4 regions of the Methylophilus sp. YYY-1 genome follow, and region 2 is predicted to be linked to each of the others. Evidence: predicted binding sites of a transcription regulator. Region 2 holds the regulator's gene; each other region holds the start of a gene.

Region 1 (3,131 bases), on a different contig from region 2:
GGTGACAGCAACAAGCTCGAAGACCTGCGCCATGCCACCGAAGCCCTCAACAACGCCTCCGCCAGCTTTGCCGCACGCCGCATGGACCAAAGCATACAGCAGGCACTCACAGGCCAGCATCTGGAAAGCCTGACCGTATGACCCAACTCACCATCCTCCCCCACCCCGAGCTTTGTCCGCAAGGTATGCAGATTGAAGCCAAACCCGGCAAAGTGCTGTGCGACACTCTGCTACACGCGGGCATTGCCCTGGAACACGCCTGCGACGGCGTGTGTGCCTGTAGCACCTGTCATGTGATTATCCAGCAGGGCAATGCCAGCCTGACGGCTGCCACTGATGAGGAAGAAGACCAGTTGGATAAAGCCTGGGGATTAACGCCGCAATCCAGACTGGCGTGCCAGGTGAAGATAGGCAGTGAAGCGTTGACGATTGCTTTACCGAAATATAGTTTGAACCATGCCAGAGAGATGGATTAAGGTCTTTTGCTTTTAAAGCTTGATGATATTTAAGAAGGTCATTTTGCTATTTTTTATGGGTTGTCGATGCCAACATGGATAACTGGTTGTTTGTGATGTTCTTTTTCGCCTGTAGGCGAGCTACTTTTCTTTGCTTGCACAAAGATAAAGTAACCAAAAGAAAGTGCACCCCAGCTTCCGCTTGTTTCCTGCGTTGCTCGCCAAAATAAGCGCTCGCAGAACTCATCCTAGCGGCCTGCACAAATCGCAGGCCACCGCGGGATTCGAACAGCCGCTCGCTTCATCTTATTTTGTCTGCGCTACTCGGCGCGGCAGATGGGGACCCCTGAACACCATGCGACTGCTACTGTTGGCGGATTGAATAAAAGAATTATTTTTTTGAACGGTTCAAACTTCAACAGTGTGACTTTGGCGAGATAAATCCCATCCCATCACGCTGAGTAGCGGAGACAAAGTAAGGAAGAAGGGAGCGACTGTCTGAGCTCCGCAACAAGCCACGAAGTGTGTGGCTTGTCAGGGCGAGTTTCGTGACCGCTTACTTTGTTGAGCAACGCAAGGGAGCCGTCAGGCCGTGATGGCTGGGTGCCCTCTTCTTTGGTTACTTTCTGTGGGGCAAGCAACAGAAAGTAACTCGCCTACAGGCGAAAGAGTACGTAACAAACAATCACCCGCGTGGGCATCCCTGCCCACCCTACAACATGCCATCTATCCCCACACCGATTGTCGCATTTGTCTGCTTTCCGACATTCAATAACTTAAAATAATGTTCTTTAAATTCATACAGTTAAAACACATAAACAGCGTGGCACATTCCTTGCAATAACCACAACAAGAACTCCAAAGGTGTCTTGTCATGGCAAGTTTGAACGAAAAAATTCAGGACGTGTTTAATGAACCCGGCTGCGATAAAAATCAGGCCAAGGATGAAAAAGCACGCAAGAAAGGTTGTACCAAGCAATTGACGCCTGGTGCCGCCGCCGGTGGCTGCGCTTTTGATGGTGCCAAAATCGCCTTGCAGCCGATTACCGATGTCGCGCATCTGGTACATGGGCCGATTGCCTGTGAAGGTAACTCCTGGGATAACCGTGGCGCCAAATCCTCTGGTTCCAGTCTCTATAGAACTGGCTTTACCACCGACATGAACGAACTGGATGTGATTTATGGTGGCGAGAAGCGCCTGTTCAAGGCCATCAGGGAAATTATCAGCAAATATGACCCGCCTGCGGTGTTTGTTTACCAGACCTGCGTGCCTGCACTGACCGGGGATGACATCGAAGCGGTGTGCAAGAAAGCCAGTGAAAAATTTGGCAAGCCGGTGATCCCGGTGAATTCGCCTGGCTTTGCCGGGCCGAAAAACCTGGGCAACAAGCTGGCGGGTGAAGCATTGCTGGCGCATGTGATTGGCACGCAGGAGCCTGATTACACCACGCCGTACGACATTAATATTATTGGCGAATATAACCTGGCCGGGGAGTTATGGCAGGTCAAACCACTGCTGGATGAGTTGGGTATCCGCGTGCTGGCTTGTATCTCTGGCGATGCAAAATATCACGAGGTTGCGCAATCACACCGCGCCAAGGCGGCAATGATGGTGTGTTCCAAGGCCATGATTAATGTGGCGCGCAAGATGGAAGAGCGTTATGGCATTCCGTTTTTTGAAGGTTCGTTTTACGGCATTGGCGACATGAGCGACAGCTTGCGCCAGATTGCCCGCCTGCTGATACAGCAAGGGGCGGATGCCGAGTTGATGACGCGTACCGAAGCGCTTATTGCACGCGAGGAAGCCCGCGCCTGGGCGGCGATTGCAGATTACAAATTACGCCTGAGTGGCAAGCGTGTGTTGCTGATTACCGGCGGGGTCAAATCCTGGTCTGTGGTGTCAGCCTTACAGGAAGCAGGCATGGAGGTGGTGGGCACCAGCGTCAAAAAATCCACCGAGGAAGACAAGGAAAAGATCAAGGAAATCATGGGCGAGGATGCCCACATGATAGACGACATGCGGCCACGCGATATGTATGCCATGCTCAAGGAAGCAAAGGCCGACATCATGCTCTCGGGTGGGCGCAGCCAGTTTGTGGCGCTCAAGGCCAAAATGCCGTGGCTGGATATTAACCAGGAACGTCACCATGCGTATGCGGGCTATGTGGGCATGGTGGAACTGGTCAAAAACATCACGCAATCGCTGTATCACCCGGTGTGGCAACAGGTGCGGCAACCAGCGCCGTGGGAAACGGCGGTCAGCAGCGATGAGCCGCCACTGACCAGCGGCGACATCGCGGCCTGAAGGGAGCAAGACCATGGCACAAGTACTCAACCCCGGTAAAGCCTGTAGCGTCAACCCGCTCAAGATGAGCGCACCCATCGGGGCGGCGCTGGCCTTTATGGGCTTGCAGCACTGCCTGCCTACCCTGCATGGTTCGCAGGGCTGTACTTCATTCGGGCTGGTATTGTTTGTGCGGCATTTCCGCGAAATGATCCCCATGCAAACCACGGCCATGAGCGAGGTCACCACCATCCTTGGTGGCATGGACAATATCGAGCAGACCATCGTCAATATCTGGAAACGCAACCAGCCCTCCATCCTCGGCATCGCCTCTACCGGGCTGACCGAAACCAAGGGCGATGATGTGGATGCCTATCTCAAGCTGATTGCGC
Region 2 (3,131 bases):
TGTGAAAGCAGGCTTTGACCCTACCGCGCCCGACTTGCACCTGGGTCATACCGTCCTCATTAATAAATTGCGCCAGTTGCAGGACCTGGGCCATCAGATTTTATTCCTGATCGGTGACTTTACCGGCATGATTGGTGACCCGACTGGCAAAAGCGCCACCCGTCCACCCTTAACCGTGGAGCAGGTCAAGGCCAACGCCGATACCTATGCTGCACAAGTCTTCAAAATTCTGGATCCCACCAAAACCGAGATTGTCTTTAACTCCAACTGGTTAAGTGAACTTGGCGCGGCGGGGATGATTAAACTGGCTGCCAGCCATACCGTGGCCCGCATGCTGGAGCGCGATGACTTCTCCAAACGCTTCAAGGGTAATCAACCGATTGCGATTCACGAGTTTCTGTACCCGTTACTGCAAGGATATGATTCGGTCGCCCTGCAAGCGGATCTTGAGCTCGGTGGTACCGACCAGAAGTTTAACCTGCTCATGGGGCGTGAGTTGCAAAAGCAGGCCGGCCAGTCGCAGCAATGTGTGCTGATGATGCCGTTGCTGGAAGGGTTGGATGGCGTCAATAAAATGTCTAAATCACTCGGTAACTACATTGGCATTAGCGAGGCGCCAGAGACTATTTTTGCCAAGATCATGTCGATTTCAGATGAACTGATGTGGCGCTATATTGATTTGCTGTCTTTTGCGACGCTGGAAACCATTGCCGAATGGAAGGCGCAAGTCGCCAGCGGTGAAAATCCCCGCAATATCAAGGTCGGCTTTGCCCAAGAAATTGTGGCGCGTTTCCATGGTCAAGCCGCGGCTGAAAAAGCCTTGCAGGACTTCCAGACCCGTGCCAAAGGCGGCATCCCGGATGACGTGCCCGAAGTTGAAGTGACCATTGAAGGCGAGAGCATCGGCATTAGCCAATTGTTGAAACAGGCGGGCCTGGTCGAAAGCACCAGTGAAGCCATGCGCGCAGTGCAGCAAGGCGGCGTCAAGCTCGACAGCGTCAAGGTGGATGATAAGAATCTGCCTTTGACAAAAGGTGTGACAGTGATCGCACAGGTGGGTAAACGTAAATTTGCCAAGATCACAATCAGGTGATTTGAGCTGAGAAACAAAAAAGGCCGCATCTGCGGCCTTTTTTGTTTAGAGCGTTTTGCGCAAGTTCGCGGGAGGAATATTCAGGGACTCGCGATATTTGGCTATGGTACGGCGGGCAACGACGATACCTTGTTGTGCCAGTGTGTCGGTGATCTGGTTGTCCGACAAAGGCTTTTTCGGGTTTTCTTCGGCCACCATTTGCTTGATCAAGGCGCGGATAGCGGTGGCAGAGCAGGAGCCGCCTGCATCTGTGGCCACCGAGCTGCCAAAGAAGTATTTGAGTTCATAGACGCCACGCGGTGTGAGCATATACTTATGTGTGGTGACGCGGGAAACTGTGCTTTCATGCAAGTCGAGTTCTTCGGCGATTTCACGAAGCACCAGTGGCCGCATGGCAATTTCACCATGTTCAAAGAAGTTGCGCTGGCGATCTACAATGGCTTGTGACACGCGCAAAATGGTCGAGAAGCGCTGCTGGATATTTTTAATCATCCACTTGGCTTCCTGCATCTGGCTTTGCAGGTATTGGCCTGAACTCTCGCGGTTGCGCTTGAGGATGTCCGCATACATCTGGTTGATGCGCAGTTTGGGGATCACGCCATCATTTAAAGAGGCGACCCAAATGCCCTTGATTTTTTTAACCACCACATCGTGCTGGATAAAGTGATCGTGACTAAAGCTGGAAAACTCGCTGCCGGGTCTGGGGTTTTGCTGGCGGATCAGGTGCTGCGCCGCCTTGAGTACCGCTTCATCGCAACCAAGCACCTTGCGCAGTTTGACAAAGTCTTTGTTGGCAAGCAGCGCCAGGTGGTCTTTGGCAATGGCAATGGCGGTTTGCAAGTGTGGCGTTTCTTGCGGCAAACGCGTCAGTTGCAAGAGCAGGCACTCGCGTAAATCGCGCGCACCTACGCCTACAGGGTCCAGATTCTGGATCAGCTTGAGGGCGGTTTCCAGTTCCAGCAGCTCGACCTCAAGTTCGAGTGGCAAGTGCTCCACAATCTCCTGCAGATCTTGCTCCAGATAGCCATCATCAGTGATGCTATCCAGTAGCAGTTTGACCAGGCTCATGTCACGTTGCGATAAATGTGCCAGTTGTATCTGATCAATCAGATGCTCGCGCAAACTGATGCTGGTGGTTTCCTGTCTGGAAAAGTCACTGTCTTCGTCTTCCTGATGATTGCGTCCGGCTTCGTCCCAGTTGCTGGTGCTGCCAAACTCTTCATAATCATCTTCAAACTCTGGCGGCGTGAATTCCTCGTTTAAATTGGGCAGGTCGCTCTCGCTCCCGCCCAGCTCATCGTGCAAGTCTTCACGCAGACTTTCTGCCGGTGCGGTGATCTCTTGCTGCGTTGCCATGTCAAACGAGCTGGCATCTGTCGGCTCAGCTTCTACAGTGGGGGGAGGCGGTGTGTTATCTTCAAACTCGCCTTCTTCACCGTCTGACATTTCCAGTAACGGGTTTTCCTGCAGGATGGTTTCCAGTTCCTGGTTCAGTTCCAGCGTGGAAAGTTGCAGCAAACGGATCGATTGCTGCAGCTGCGGCGTCAGCGCCAGATTTTGCGAAATACGTAATTGCAGGTTCTGTTTCATGACGGATTACAGCCTAAAATTCTTGCCCAGATACACTTCACGCACACCTTCATTCTGAATGATTTCATCGGGCGTGCCTGCTGCAAACACAGCGCCTTCATTGACAATATAAGCGCGGTCACAGATATCCAGCGTTTCGCGCACATTGTGGTCGGTGATTAAAATACCAATATTCTGACTGCTCAGGTAGCGGATGATTTTCTGGATTTCGATCACCGCAATCGGATCAATCCCGGCGAACGGTTCATCCAGCAAAATAAATTTAGGGTCAGTGGCCAGGCAGCGCGCAATTTCAACGCGTCGACGTTCGCCACCAGACAAGCTGACGGCCTGACTGTTGCGGATGTGCTGGATATGCAATTGATCCAGCAAGGATTCAAGCCTCGCCTCACGTTGCTCTTCCGTATAGGGACGGGTTTCAAGAATGGCGAGGATGTTGTCGGTTACG
Region 3 (3,131 bases), on a different contig from region 2:
GATGACCAATAATCCGTTTCATATTCATTTCATTCTTATTTAGTGTTGTTAACGATGAATTCAAGCCGCGAAGCAGATGCGATTCAAGCTTATTATAATTTATTGCACAGCAAGGGCGCTGATGCTGCCATCATGGCACAGCGCGACGCGGTGCTGGCTGAGTTAACGCCGCTATTAAAAGACCAAGAGTGCAGCAGCACGGTCTACCGGCAAGCGGTGGACGATTGTCTGGCCGACAAAGAAGCCCAGCGCTGGCCAGAAATCCTGACCATTATCCGCGAGTTTTATCCTTTTTGGCGCGGCGATGTGAAAGCCGTCATGCAATATGCCGATACTGTCGGCTTTGAATTACATCCTATTGGTTGGCAGCCGGCGGTGATTGATTTGCAGTCCGTTTGGCCGGCGTTGCAGTCCGAGAAGTTTGAAACAGCAGAATTATGGCCGCTTAACGGCTACGTCAAAGCGCTCAAATCCATGGAGCACAAGCAGGAGATGGATATTGAACTGCGTACGCGCATGGCAAAGCTCATGTTGTTGCGCTTGCGTGAAGCACCACTCACAGAAAAAAACGCCTACCGCATCACCGCTGACGCAACCCTGCCGCTATTTAATCTCAAAAATACCCGTCACCTATTTTTAAACGCGGTGCGTGAATTTTACTATTTCTGGTCTGCGCATCCTGATGCGGTCGAAATGCTCAAGCAATTGCAACCGGTCGAGATCATATAAGTCTGTCCCTCCTCCGTATTGGCATACGACGATACGGTTATCCACCGCTTTATCCGTGTTTTGTTGACGCAAACTCTCGATGAGTTCGCATGGCATGCCTCATTCATCAGCATTTGAGCATCTTTAAGTACTTTTGTTTAAATATGCCCTAATTTGCACCAATAATGTGCAATGCACTTTTGATTGAGTTATTTTGGGGCGTTTTTGCCGGTGCCCAAACTCCACTCCTTTTAAAATCAATCACTTAAAAATGGCCTGATATTTGCTTGAAACCTGCGCATTTTAAAAAGGCGTGTCTTTCAAACAAAACGCCAATCAATAATTATTGAATTCGGAGAGCGAAATGGAATCATTAGTGACAGCTAATGACGTCCTGTTTGTATTGCTGGGGGCCATCATGGTCTTGGCAATGCATGCCGGTTTTGCCTTTTTGGAGGTCGGCACAGTACGTCAAAAAAATCAGGTGAATGCCCTGGTTAAAATTATGGTGGATTTTTGTGTGTCTACCATTGCCTATTTTTTTATTGGCTATGGCATTGCTTACGGCATCCACTTTTTCAATGGTGCCGGAACACTGACCGTGCAAAACGGTTACGGTCTGGTCAAGTTCTTCTTCTTGCTCACCTTTGCCGCTGCGATTCCTGCCATTATTTCTGGCGGCATTGCTGAGCGCGCCAAATTCAACCCGCAACTGGCAGCAACATTTTTGCTGGTTGGCTTTGTTTATCCGTTTTTTGAAGGCATTGCCTGGAACGCTCATTTTGGGTTTCAGGATTGGCTCAAGGCCAGTTTTGGCGCCAACTTCCATGATTTTGCCGGTTCGGTGGTCGTGCATGCCATGGGCGGCTGGATTGCCTTGCCTGCGGTGATACTGCTGGGCGCACGTAATGGTCGCTATACCAAAGATGGCCGTTTGCATGCCTATCCACCTTCCAATATTCCATTCCTCGCCTTGGGTGCATGGATACTCACTGTAGGCTGGTTCGGTTTTAACGTCATGTCCGCCCAATCCATACAAGGCATTTCCGGCCTGGTAGCGGTCAATTCACTGATGGCGCTGGTGGGCGGCACGCTGGCCGCATTGCTGCTTGGTAAAAATGACCCGGGCTTTGTGCATAATGGCCCGCTGGCTGGTCTGGTGGCCGTCTGTGCCGGTTCTGATGTCATGCACCCACTCGGCGCACTGGTCACTGGCGCAGTCGCTGGCACCTTGTTTGTCTGGGCATTCACCCTCACGCAAACACGCTTCAAAATCGATGATGTGCTTGGTGTCTGGCCGTTGCACGGCTTGTGTGGTGCCTGGGGCGGTATCGCGGCAGGTATCTTCGGTGCGACCAGTCTTGGTGGCATGGGCGGTGTCAGCCTGATGAGCCAGTTGGCAGGTACTGGATTGGGTGTAGTGATCGCGCTAGTGGGCGGAACCATCGTTTACGGCGCATTAAAGAAAATAGTAGGTATCCGCCTGGATGCCGAGTCAGAGTTTGATGGCGCGGATTTGAGCATCCATAAAATCCCGTCGGTGTCTGGGGATTAAGGCCTATCACTTTAGAAATATGTTGATGCTGTTTTAGTGCAGTCATCAACGCTAAGAGGGATGGTGCCGCAGGCAACTCTGCGACGCAGTGTTGACCAAGATGGGCTGTCCCAACCAAACAGATAGAGTACTGGCGTCAAAGCCAGTCATGCGCTGACCGTCAACCTCGATGAGTGGCCGCCGGATCAGCAGTGGTTCGGCGCGCAGCATGGCCAATGCGGTGTCGGCATCCAGGGTGGCCGGATCTATCTCGCCATCCCTGATTTTGGGGGCGGCCGGATTAAACCAGGCGTGCACCGGCAATGAGCCAAAGAATTGCAGCAGGCGCTCACGTGTCCAAGGCTCGGTGAGCAGATTTTTGGCAATCACCATGTGTCCGGCCGCAGCCAGTTGGGCTTTTTGCCGACTGTTGTTGCTGCAACCGGGTTTTTCATAAAACAATATGGTGCTCATCTAGACCTCCTTGCAAGAGTGCGGGGACTTGTTGTTCGATTTCCTGGCGGATGGCCAGCGGCAGAGCCTGCAGCCAGCGTTCGGGGATGGCCTGACTGCCATAGCGGGCACCCGCCAGCATGCCAACAATGGCGCCGGTAGTGTCGGCATCTTCACCCTGGTTGACGGTGCCAATCAGGCAGTCTTCAAAATTGTCAGTGTTGAGAAAAAAATGCAGCACGGTTTGCATCGTGTCAACAATATAGCCGCTGGCCCTGCCCGGATAGGGGTCGAATTTGAATGCAGGGTACTGTTTGACCAGTGCTGCCGCCAGCAAGCGGCAGGCCGCACCACCCTGGCCATTGAACAGTGCATGCGCCATGCTGCCCAGCGTCAGGCAGGCGGCATCGGACAATGGGTGGTGATGAGTGAGGCG
Region 4 (3,131 bases), on a different contig from region 2:
AATGAGATATCGGCGCGATCGGCGAGCTCATAATAAGCCTCGGAATTCACATAAGCCAAAATGGAATTTTTGATAAAGGTGACGGAAATACCGCCGAGAATTGCCATCACCACAATGACGATGACCAACTCCACCAAGGTGAAGCCTGAAATAGCAGATTTGGGTTGGTTAAATTTTCGGCGCATAACGAACCCTGTATCCAGTCAGCCGGATGGTAGTGTCTGCGGGACCTGTCACCGTAATCACAATCTGTAACACCGCATCTGCTGGCAGCGCTGCAAAAGCACCACTCCCGCCCGCCTGAGTAATTGCAACGGATGCCGCGTAAGGGTTTAAGCCCGGTAAGGCAGTCGCATTGCCAATGCGGCAAATGCCGGCACATCCACCACCAGGCATGGAAAATCCACCATAATCGGCCACATTATCAAATGGATCGGTGGCACTGTAACGGCTCTCCGTAGAGGGTGTAGGGCCATTTAAGGTCGCATTTTGTGGATTGGTACAATCGCCATAACTTGTCGCCGTAGACGCATTCGGGTCATCGGGATCACAATAAGTAAAAGGCATTTGCTGGACTTCTTGCATCAGCGACTCAGCAATGGCGATTGCTTGCTTGCGCGCCAGTGGATCTGCTGAATGACGTCCCATAAATGAGAGCGCACCGATAACACCGGCGATGGCGGTGGTGACAATCACCATAAACACCACCATCTCCACCAATGAAAAACCTGCTTGCAAGCGCATGCACAATTTGCCTGGTTGTCTGTAAGAGTGATGTTTGTTGTGATGCATTGTTATTATCCAGCCTGTAACTGGTGGACTGCTCAGTGTACGTATCCGGTGTCCGCCTCAACAGTCACAGTCACAGATTGCGCATTATTTTTCTTGTTGGTCGCTTTATAGTTAACCGTCGTAGAATTAGGCACCACCCGCCCGAGTGCGTCAAAGCCCACGCTTACATTGTCTGAGGTGATATCCACATTCTTGCTGCTCGTGAACACGTATGCCGCAGCTGTTTCAGGATTAATTACCACCTGATTGCACGCGGTATCGAAACATAAGCTAACCGTATCTGGCACCGCATTATTATGAATCACATATACATTGCGACGTTGAGCAATTGCCGTTTTTTGCGCATAGCGTAATGTAGATGAAAGTAAACCCGCGTCACCGCGGGTTTCGAAGATGTCACTATTGACAAATCTGGGTGCAGCTACCGCCGCCAGTATTCCCATAATTGAAATCACAACCACTAGCTCGACAATAGTAAATCCCTTCATTCCAAAGTCTAGTCTTGTTAACACGCATTACCTAAAGTCGCCAAACCAGTAGATGGGTTGTAAGTGATTGTACAAGTGCCTTTTGTATAAGTAGCATTATCGGCACCAGTTCCCGCATTAAATGTAAAACCTGCTCGATCCTGAATAGCAGCATCAATACCAGCTGCAGTAGAAATTGGCCACCCTGTGGTATCACTTACTGTGACGTCAGAACTATCCATCTTTACGGTTGTACCCGTGGCACCACCTGCCATCCAAGCGGCCTTTGCCAAACTTGCCGCTGATGAGAGCGCTCCAGCCAATCCTTGCGCTGCTGCCTTTTGAGCATTTGCTTGAACATTGATAAATCTTGGCAATGCTGTTGCTGCCAAAATACCAAGAACCGCGATCACAACCACCAATTCAACTAATGTAAAACCAGCTTGTTTTTTCATCACTCAAACTCCTAATCAAAATGCCCTGCCGTTCTTATCACAGTGGCAGGTTAACACTGCGTTAAATTGTCATTAGCAAATACTATGCCAGACAATTTTGGTCCATTCTCTTGAAAACTGCAAAGAAGCTCAAATTACCCACCTTTGAGCATTACTGAACTCATATCCCAAATAGGTAAAAATACCCCCAATGCAAGTATCAGAACAAGCACACCCAGAAATACAATTAAAATAGGTTCAATCTGCGCACCCAGAGTTTTCACATCGTACTCAACATCTGCCTGATACATATCTGCAACTTCTTGCATAAGCGTATCTAATGAACCAGACTCCTCACCCACCGCAATCATTTGTAAGACAAGCGAATTAAAGACTCCAGTTTGCGTGGCTGTTCTGAGGATGGTTTCACCGCGCTCAATGCCCGCAGACATGCTTAAAATTTTTGCTGAAATATAGTCATTTTCGACCGTTTGTGACACCAGCCTTAACGCTGACAGAATGGGCAAACCACTGCGTGTAGACAACGCAAAGCTACGCGCAAAACGGGCCATGGTGCCTTTAAAAATAATTTTACCGGCAATCGGGATACGCATTTTGATACGGTCCCAGTTTGACCGGCCACTTGCCGTTTTAAGATAAGTTTTAAATGACCAGCCTGCCGCGGCAATCATGCCAATCAGCACAAACCAGTAATTGCGCATGAAGTTTGAAAATGCAATCAGCATTTTGGTAATCAATGGCAAATCGGCATGCATGCTAGCAAACACTTTTTCAAACTGCGGGATCACCATAACGTTAATCACCACAATCGCAATTGCCATGGCAGTGAGTACAAACATAGGATATTGCAAAGCCGATTTGATTTGCCCACGCATAAAGCGGTCAAACTCGATATGCTCAGACAGGCGCAAAAAAATATTATCCAAATTACCCGTCGTTTCGCCAACCCGGATCATACTGATATAAAAACTATCGAAGACTTTTGGATGCTCAGTCATCGCCACTGACAATTCACGGCCTGAGTCCAGGCCCACACGCAGTTGCCCCACCACTTGTGCCAGCTTGGGGTTACCTACTGAGCTTTGAATACCTGAGAGGGCGCGCATAATCGGAATACCGGCTTTAAGCAGCGTATACATCTGCTTGCTGAAAATCATCACCTCAAGACTGGTGATTTTTTCTTCAAACAGGTTAATCGCAACAGCACTCGTTTTCTTGGGCTTAATCTCAACTGGCGTAATTCGGGTACCACTTAACGCGGCGCCCAAGGCATCGGCATCGGCGGCTTCTTGTACCCCAGTCACCACCATGCCATCTTCGGTACGCCCTTTGTATTCAAATAATGGCATAGGCGTTATTCTTCAAACTGGTTATCGACACGCATGATTTCTTCCAGCGTGGTTTTACCTTCAAGCGC

What was found. Region 2 encodes sigma-54, which starts transcription at its own class of promoters, with help from an activator protein. Its sites were predicted from a motif close to TGGCACNNTTCCTGCT; they were not measured.
Region 1: the regulator sigma-54 is predicted to act here: its motif matches at 1,280-1,295, upstream of nifE (nitrogenase iron-molybdenum cofactor biosynthesis protein NifE).
Region 3: the regulator sigma-54 is predicted to act here: its motif matches at 981-996, upstream of GOC95_RS11030 (ammonium transporter).
Region 4: the regulator sigma-54 is predicted to act here: its motif matches at 1,789-1,804, upstream of GOC95_RS06215 (type II secretion system protein).

Annotation. Positions count from the first base shown of each region.
Region 1 covers NZ_WOVG01000003.1:378,923-382,053, forward strand. The annotation lists gene hscA (Fe-S protein assembly chaperone HscA) at 1-141, shown strand, start outside; gene fdx (ISC system 2Fe-2S type ferredoxin) at 138-476, shown strand; gene nifE (nitrogenase iron-molybdenum cofactor biosynthesis protein NifE) at 1,330-2,760, shown strand; gene nifN (nitrogenase iron-molybdenum cofactor biosynthesis protein NifN) at 2,774-3,131, shown strand, end outside.
Region 2 covers NZ_WOVG01000002.1:86,532-89,662, forward strand. The annotation lists gene tyrS (tyrosine--tRNA ligase) at 1-1,093, shown strand, start outside; gene GOC95_RS07015 (RNA polymerase factor sigma-54) at 1,139-2,683, opposite strand; gene lptB (LPS export ABC transporter ATP-binding protein) at 2,690-3,131, opposite strand, start outside.
Region 3 covers NZ_WOVG01000003.1:406,533-409,663, reverse strand. The annotation lists gene GOC95_RS11035 (hypothetical protein) at 133-729, shown strand; gene GOC95_RS11030 (ammonium transporter) at 1,073-2,263, shown strand; gene GOC95_RS11025 (ArsC/Spx/MgsR family protein) at 2,315-2,716, opposite strand; gene draG (ADP-ribosyl-[dinitrogen reductase] hydrolase) at 2,694-3,131, opposite strand, start outside.
Region 4 covers NZ_WOVG01000001.1:1,279,616-1,282,746, forward strand. The annotation lists gene GOC95_RS06200 (prepilin-type N-terminal cleavage/methylation domain-containing protein) at 1-185, opposite strand, end outside; gene GOC95_RS06205 (type II secretion system protein) at 169-744, opposite strand; gene GOC95_RS06210 (GspH/FimT family pseudopilin) at 825-1,280, opposite strand; gene GOC95_RS06215 (type II secretion system protein) at 1,298-1,714, opposite strand; gene GOC95_RS06220 (type II secretion system F family protein) at 1,849-3,063, opposite strand; gene GOC95_RS06225 (GspE/PulE family protein) at 3,069-3,131, opposite strand, start outside.